DNA from 3 places in the Hafnia paralvei genome. Region 3 is predicted to be linked to each of the others. Evidence: predicted binding sites of a transcription regulator. Region 3 holds the regulator's gene; each other region holds the start of a gene.
The links. Region 3 encodes PurR, which represses purine synthesis genes. Its sites were predicted from a motif close to CANGCAAACGTTTGCNTG; they were not measured.
Positions count from the first base shown of each region.

Region 1: the regulator PurR is predicted to act here: its motif matches at 1,002-1,019, upstream of purL (phosphoribosylformylglycinamidine synthase).
Region 2: the regulator PurR is predicted to act here: its motif matches at 800-817, upstream of K9N75_RS03720 (nucleoside-specific channel-forming protein Tsx).

Region 1 is NZ_CP083737.1:3,662,329-3,664,604, forward strand. It holds gene purL (phosphoribosylformylglycinamidine synthase) at 1-869, opposite strand, end outside; gene mltF (membrane-bound lytic murein transglycosylase MltF) at 1,185-2,276, shown strand, end outside.
Region 2 is NZ_CP083737.1:809,739-812,014, forward strand. It holds gene trhA (PAQR family membrane homeostasis protein TrhA) at 1-331, opposite strand, end outside; gene K9N75_RS03720 (nucleoside-specific channel-forming protein Tsx) at 980-1,864, shown strand; gene K9N75_RS03725 (shikimate 5-dehydrogenase) at 2,068-2,276, shown strand, end outside.
Region 3 is NZ_CP083737.1:2,527,852-2,530,127, forward strand. It holds gene sodB (superoxide dismutase [Fe]) at 1-51, shown strand, start outside; gene cydH (cytochrome bd-I oxidase subunit CydH) at 143-232, opposite strand; gene purR (HTH-type transcriptional repressor PurR) at 589-1,614, shown strand; gene K9N75_RS11995 (ABC transporter permease) at 1,618-2,276, shown strand, end outside.

The DNA.
Region 1 (2,276 bases), 1.1 Mb from region 3:
ATCAGGATATGAGCGTCTTCTTGATGGTAGTCATACACACCTGATTCCGGATCGGCAAAGAAGCGCCCCACCGAAGAACCTTCCATCACCGCGGCGTTATCTTTATAAGCCGACAGCACGTAATCTGGCGTCTGCTCATAGGTATTCTTAATCATTTTGAACAGCGATTTTGGCTGCTCCAGCCCATCGATAATCCAATCGGCATTAAAAATCTTGTGGCGGCAGTGCTCAGAGTTCGCCTGAGCAAACATATAAAGCTCAATGTCGTTTGGATTACGCCCCAAGCGAGTGAACGATTCCAAGAGGTAATCGATTTCATCATCGGCCAGCGCCAGCCCTAGGCGTGTATTAGCTTCAACCAGTGCGCTACGGCCTTTTCCCAACATATCGACGCTCTGTACTGGCGCGGGAGATTGGTGGCTAAAGAGTTTCTGAGCGTCCTGCAATTCATGGAATACACGCTCCATCATGCGGTCGTGCAACAGACCCTGCAATTTTTGCCACTGCGCATCGGTAAGTTCAGGTGCATCCACGTAATAGGCAACGCCACGTTCTAAACGGATCACCTGTGGAAGATTACAGTTATGCGCAATGTCAGTTGCTTTAGATGACCACGGGGAAATGGTTCCAGGGCGTGGTGTCACCAACAGCAAACGACCTTTGGGTTCGTGCTCGGCCAAAGAAGGGCCGTATTTTAACAAACGCTGGAGTGTCGCCTTTTCTTCTGCTGAGAGAGGCGCGCTGACGTCAGCAAAGTGCACATATTCAGCATAGATATCGTTGACTGGAAGATTAGCGTCCTGACAAGCAGACAGCAGTTGGGTAACACGAAAAGCCGACAAAGCGGGTGAGCCACGCATGATTTCCATTGGAAATAAGTCCGTCATCTAGGTTCTCTCGTCTTCGAGATGGCTGTGAAAGGTCAAATAGCCTTGTCTACAACCGCCTCAGTGGGCGAAACAGGGGGAAAGCGGGAGACATTATAGAGAATCTACACGCCAGACGAAACCGTTTGCGTAGCCTTTATTTCACATAGGGTGTTTCATAGTGAGATAAAATTTATGTGTTTTTTGAGTTGCGCACTGACGCTTTGTTGCGCAAAATGCCGCCTACCTGTTGATTTAGCCATATACTATCCTGCAAACACAGCCTCACAACTCGATACACATTCATGAGATAACTATTTGAAACGTATAAAATATAATTATTATCTTATTGGTATCGTTTCTGCCCTGCTGGCGCTTGCGCTATGGCCCAACATTCCGTGGCGTAGCGGAAATGAGAGCCAGCTACAACAGATCCTTGACCGTGGGGAACTGCGGGTCAGCACGATTAATTCTCCCTTAACCTATCAGGCTGATGGGAAAAACGTGAGCGGCTTGGACTATGAGCTGGCAAAACGCTTTGCTGATTATCTTGGCGTAAAGCTAAAAGTTCGTGTGCGTGGCACATTGCCCGAATTATTTGACGATTTGGATAGTGGTAAAAGCGATCTGGTTGCAGCCGGTTTGCTTTATAATACCGAGCGCCTGAGCCGTTTTCGCACTGGCCCTGCTTATTACTCGGTATCACAACAGTTGGTTTATCGACAAGGTAAGTCCCGCCCAAAATCGCTGAATGATTTAAGCGGTACGCTTGCAGTGCAATCTGGCTCAGCCCACGTCACCACACTGAGCCAATATAAGCAGAATAAATATCCTAATCTCACTTGGGAATCTTCCAGCGATCTCTCTTCTAACGAGCTTATGCAGCGTGTCGTTCAAGGAAAACTGGATTACACCATTGCGGACTCTGTCAGCGTGGCACTGTTTCAACGCATCCATCCTCAACTCGCCGTTGCTTTTGATATCAGCGATGAAGAGCCAGTCATGTGGTATTTGAACCGCACTGACGACGACAGCTTATATGCCGCCGTTTTGGATTTTTTCAGCAACATGGTGGACGACGGCTCTCTTGCTAGGCTCGAAGAGAAGTATTTAGGCCATGTGGGCGGCTTTGACTACGTCGACATCAAAACGTTTTTAGCTGCAATTGATAACGTACTGCCAGATTTGAGCGATATCTTTAAAAAATATGCAGACAAAATTGACTGGAAACTGTTAGCCGCAATTGCCTATCAAGAATCTCATTGGAATCCTCAAGCAACCTCCCCCACGGGCGTTCGCGGGTTGATGATGCTCACTCGCGCTACGGCTGATGGGCTTGGCGTCAAAGATCGTCTCGATCCCGAACAAAGCATTGCGGGCGGTGCTTTATACCTTGAACGTTTGATGGAT
Region 2 (2,276 bases), 1.7 Mb from region 3:
GCGTTGAGTCCAGCCCAACTAACAAGAAAGGCGTATAGGTGCCGGCAATCAATAGATAGATTGCGCAGTGGTCAAACACTTTTAGCCAACGCTTGGCGCGCTGATGTGAAATTGCGTGATACAGCGTGGAGGCCAGAAACAGCAGAATCATGCTGCCGCCATACAGGCTGTAACTGGTGATTGCGGTGGCGTCAGCGCCGGTGCCAACGGCTTGCACCAGCAATAAAACTAAGCCGACGATACCTAGAATAAAACCAACTCCGTGGCTGATGCTGTTGGCAACTTCCTCTGCCAGCGAATATCCCTGCTGAACAATATTTGCCTTTGCCATAGTGCGGCGTTACCTCTGTTGAACAATGAAAAAATTAAAGCTAAGGCTAGATTAGCTGAGAATGATTCCAGTGTACACGTGTACGCCAAAATATAATTAAAACAAGATAGAGAGTGATGTGTTTGCTTTTGGTTATCAAATAATTAAATGATTTATAAGGGAATAAATAAGTTTTTATAATATTGTGCGTATGAGCTTGGTGTCATAATTATCACAAAATATGGGTTATTTTATTACCTTCCAAACATTTGTTTGGTGCGACACTGTTACAGCAGCAAAGTTTCGTCAGACTTTTCGTAGATAAAGTTGCGCAACACGGCTGTAAGTGACTACCTGCGTTGGCGTATTTTATAGAACCCTTGCAGGGCAAGCCTTATCGAGCTGTTTTAAAATTATGCTCTCCGTTTTAAATTTGATTAATCCTGCAAAGATTGTAGAATCCCTCCGAATTTTTTTACCGCAAACGTGAACGCAATCGATTACGTATTTAAGAATGTATTCCTAGATCACAGATTTTTGTGAGCAATGATTTCTATAATACACGCAGCCAGAAAGCTGGGTTGTTGATCAATTGATGGCTATTTGTGGTGATGTTTACATGGGTCTTTCCCCTGGCAGGGAATCTTGCTTAAGGTAAGTAGCAATATTATGAAAAAAATAATTTTAGCTGCAGGCACCGTGCTTGCGCTTTCAAGCAGCGTTACTGCTGTAGCAGCAGACAACAACAGCGAATATCTTTCTGACTGGTGGCACCAGAGCGTTAACGTCGTGGGCAGTGCTCATACGCGTTTCGGACCACAATTGCGTGACGATACCTACTTAGAATATGAAGCTTTTGCCAAGAAAGATTGGTTCGACTTCTACGGTTACGTGGATGCGCCAATGTTCTTCGGCGGTGACAGCACCTCTCGCGGTATCTGGAACCACGGTTCACCGTTGTTCATGGAAATTGAACCACGTTTCTCTATTGATAAATTGACAGGCACCGACCTGAGCTTTGGTCCATTTAAAGAGTGGTACTTCGCGAACAACTATATCTACGATATGGGTCGTAATAGCGATAACCGCCAGAGCACGTGGTATATGGGTTTGGGTACCGATATCGATACCGGCCTACCAATGAGCCTGTCCATGAACGTATATGCCAAATACCAATGGCAGAACTACAATGCGTCTAACGAAAACGAGTGGGATGGCTACCGCTTCAAAGTGAAATACTTCGTGCCAATCACCGAAGTATTGGGCGGCAACCTGAGCTACATCGGTTTTACCAACTTTGACTGGGGTTCTGATCTGGGCAAAGACTCTGGCTACAGCAACATCGATGGCAAGCGTACTCGTACCAGCAACTCTATCGCCTCCAGCCACATCTTGGCATTGAACTACGATCACTGGCACTATTCCTTCGTTGCGCGTTATTTCCATAATGGCGGACAGTGGAACGACGGCACTGAACTGAACTTCGGTAAAGGTAACTTTGACGTGAAATCCACCGGCTGGGGTTACTACCTGGTTGCGGGTTATAACTTCTAAGTTTTGCCAATATGCATAGAGAGAGGAGCCTTATGGCTCCTTTTTTGCGTTCTGGTGAGTCGCAGTGTTTGCTATAAAAGAGGAACCAGAGAGAAGATATTCAGCCATTTTCACCCTCCCTGTTTTAGTCCATGATAGTCCTCAATACGGGCGCATCTCTGCGGCTTCACTCATATTCACCCTTGGCGAAGAGGTTTTGTTACATGACCAAATACCTAAATAAAGATACGCAGGTTTGTATGTCGCTGGCGGCGCGGCCAAGTAATTTTGGGACTCGTTTCCATAACTATCTTTACGATGCACTGGATCTGGACTATCTCTACAAAGCATTTACGACCAAAGATATTCAGGCGGCTATAGGCGGCGTTCGTGCTCTGGGGATCCGTGGATGTGCGATCTCGATGCCGTTTAA
Region 3 (2,276 bases):
AACTTCTGGGCTCTGGTAAACTGGGAATTCGTCGCTAAAAACTTGGCATAAGTTTTTAACGTACGTATATAAGAAAGGCGGTCGATTGACCGCCTTTTGTTTTAGTCATGTTAATAACTAAAGATTCCAACACGTCTTTAAATCAGTGCAGCGCTGCTACAAAGCTAAAGATAACAATAACTGCCAAAGCAGCAACCGTCGTCATTAGGGAATATTTCAGATCGGTTTCCATGTGCTCATCTCCCGCATTTCGTTATCAGATCAATTTTTATTATACATAAACACTTGCAGAAAGTGTGTGAAATCATTTTTACATACATCAAATGAGATCACACGCAGAAAATCATTCTATTATTCTTTCTCTTATCCCCTAATTTTGACTTCCCCTTTTGCATTTTATAGGCCAAAATTTACGGTTTACTGCTACGTATCAGCTTTCATAACGAAAAAGAATAGGCTGGCACTCGAAGTCTCTGCATATTCATTTATTTTATGTGCTTTCATTCGGTGTAATTTTAGATGTACGTAAGCAAACGATTAACACAATAGCTATGTTTTGATTACATAAGCTTAGGAGTCATCTGTTTCATGGCAACGATTAAAGATGTGGCAAAACGCGCGGGCGTTTCCACCACGACTGTGTCTCATGTCATTAATAAAACGCGCTTTGTCGCCGAAGAGACCAAAGCCGCGGTATGGGAGGCAATTAAAGAGCTGCACTATTCTCCCAGTGCCGTCGCCCGTAGCCTGAAAGTTAACCACACTAAATCGATCGGTTTACTGGCCACCTCCAGTGAAGCGCCCTATTTTGCTGAGGTCATCGAAGCCGTAGAGAACGCCTGCTACAGCCAAGGCTATACCCTAATTCTGTGCAATTCGCATAACAATCCAGAAAAGCAAAAAGCCTATCTCGCCATGTTGGCACAAAAGCGTGTTGATGGCCTGCTGGTGATGTGCTCTGAGTATCCAGAGAACCTACTACAGACGCTAGAAGACTACCGCAATATTCCGATGGTCGTTATGGATTGGGGAACGCAGCGCAGCGACTTTACCGATGCGATTCAAGATAACGCCTTCGAAGGGGGCTATTTAGCGGGCCGTTATTTGATTGAACGCGGCCATCGTGACATTGGTGCCATTACCGGACAGCTGTCGCGCAATACCGGCGGTGGACGCCTGCGGGGCTTCCTGAAAGCGCTACAAGAGGCCAATATCCCAACGCGCGATGAGTGGATGGTTGAAGGTGACTTTGAACCCGAGTCTGGATACAAAGCTATGCACCAAATCCTCTCGCAAAAGCATCGACCGACAGCCGTTTTTGTGGGTGGAGACATCATGGCCATGGGCGCCATCTGCGCCGCAGATGAAATGGGGTTGCGCGTCCCACAAGATATTTCGGTGATCGGGTATGATAACGTACGTAACGCACGTTACTTCACTCCGGCATTAACCACTATTCATCAGCCGAAAGAGCGTCTAGGTGCGATGGCCTTTGATATGCTGCTTGATCGTATCGTGAGCAAACGCGAAGATTCTCAGACTATCGAAGTGCACCCTAAATTGGTAGAGCGTCGTTCAGTAGCCGATGGCCCTTATCTGGACTATCGCCGCTAAGCGATGAAGAACGGCTGCTCCTGTCTCGCGCTGTTCCCTCTTGTGCTGATACTTGCTGGTGCGCTGCCGATTGCGGCGGCGCTACTGGTTATGCTTCAACCCCTTTCAGATACTTTTTCCCTTAGCCATTTTCTTGCGTCGTGGCACCTGTTGCTACAATGGCCAGGTATATTGCAATCCATCACGCTGAGCATATTCAGTGGTTTTGCCGCCACGCTAATATCACTATGGCTAGCTCTGGCGTTATGTGGGCAGGTCATTCTCAGACAGAATAGTCATATCGCGCGGGTTATCTCCACTGCTATTCTCGCTATACCGCACATTGCTTTAGCGACCGGATTGATCCTGCTGTTGTCCCCATCGGGCTGGTTGCTAAGGGTCATTTCCCCCACGCTTACCGGATACTCTCGCCCACCTGATTGGCTGATAATCAACGATCCTTATGCACTTTCATTGACGTTGCTATTAGCGGTGAAAGAAACGCCTTTCCTGTTTTTAATGGCGCTGAATATCGCCGGACGTATTGATGTTCGACGACAAATACAGTCAGGTGTGGCGCTAGGCTATCCTTCAACTCGCGTCTGGTGGCTGTTGTTAGTGCCACAGATTCTGCGCGGCCTGCGGTTGCCCGTCTTCTGCGTGTTGGCATTTGGCTTATCCGT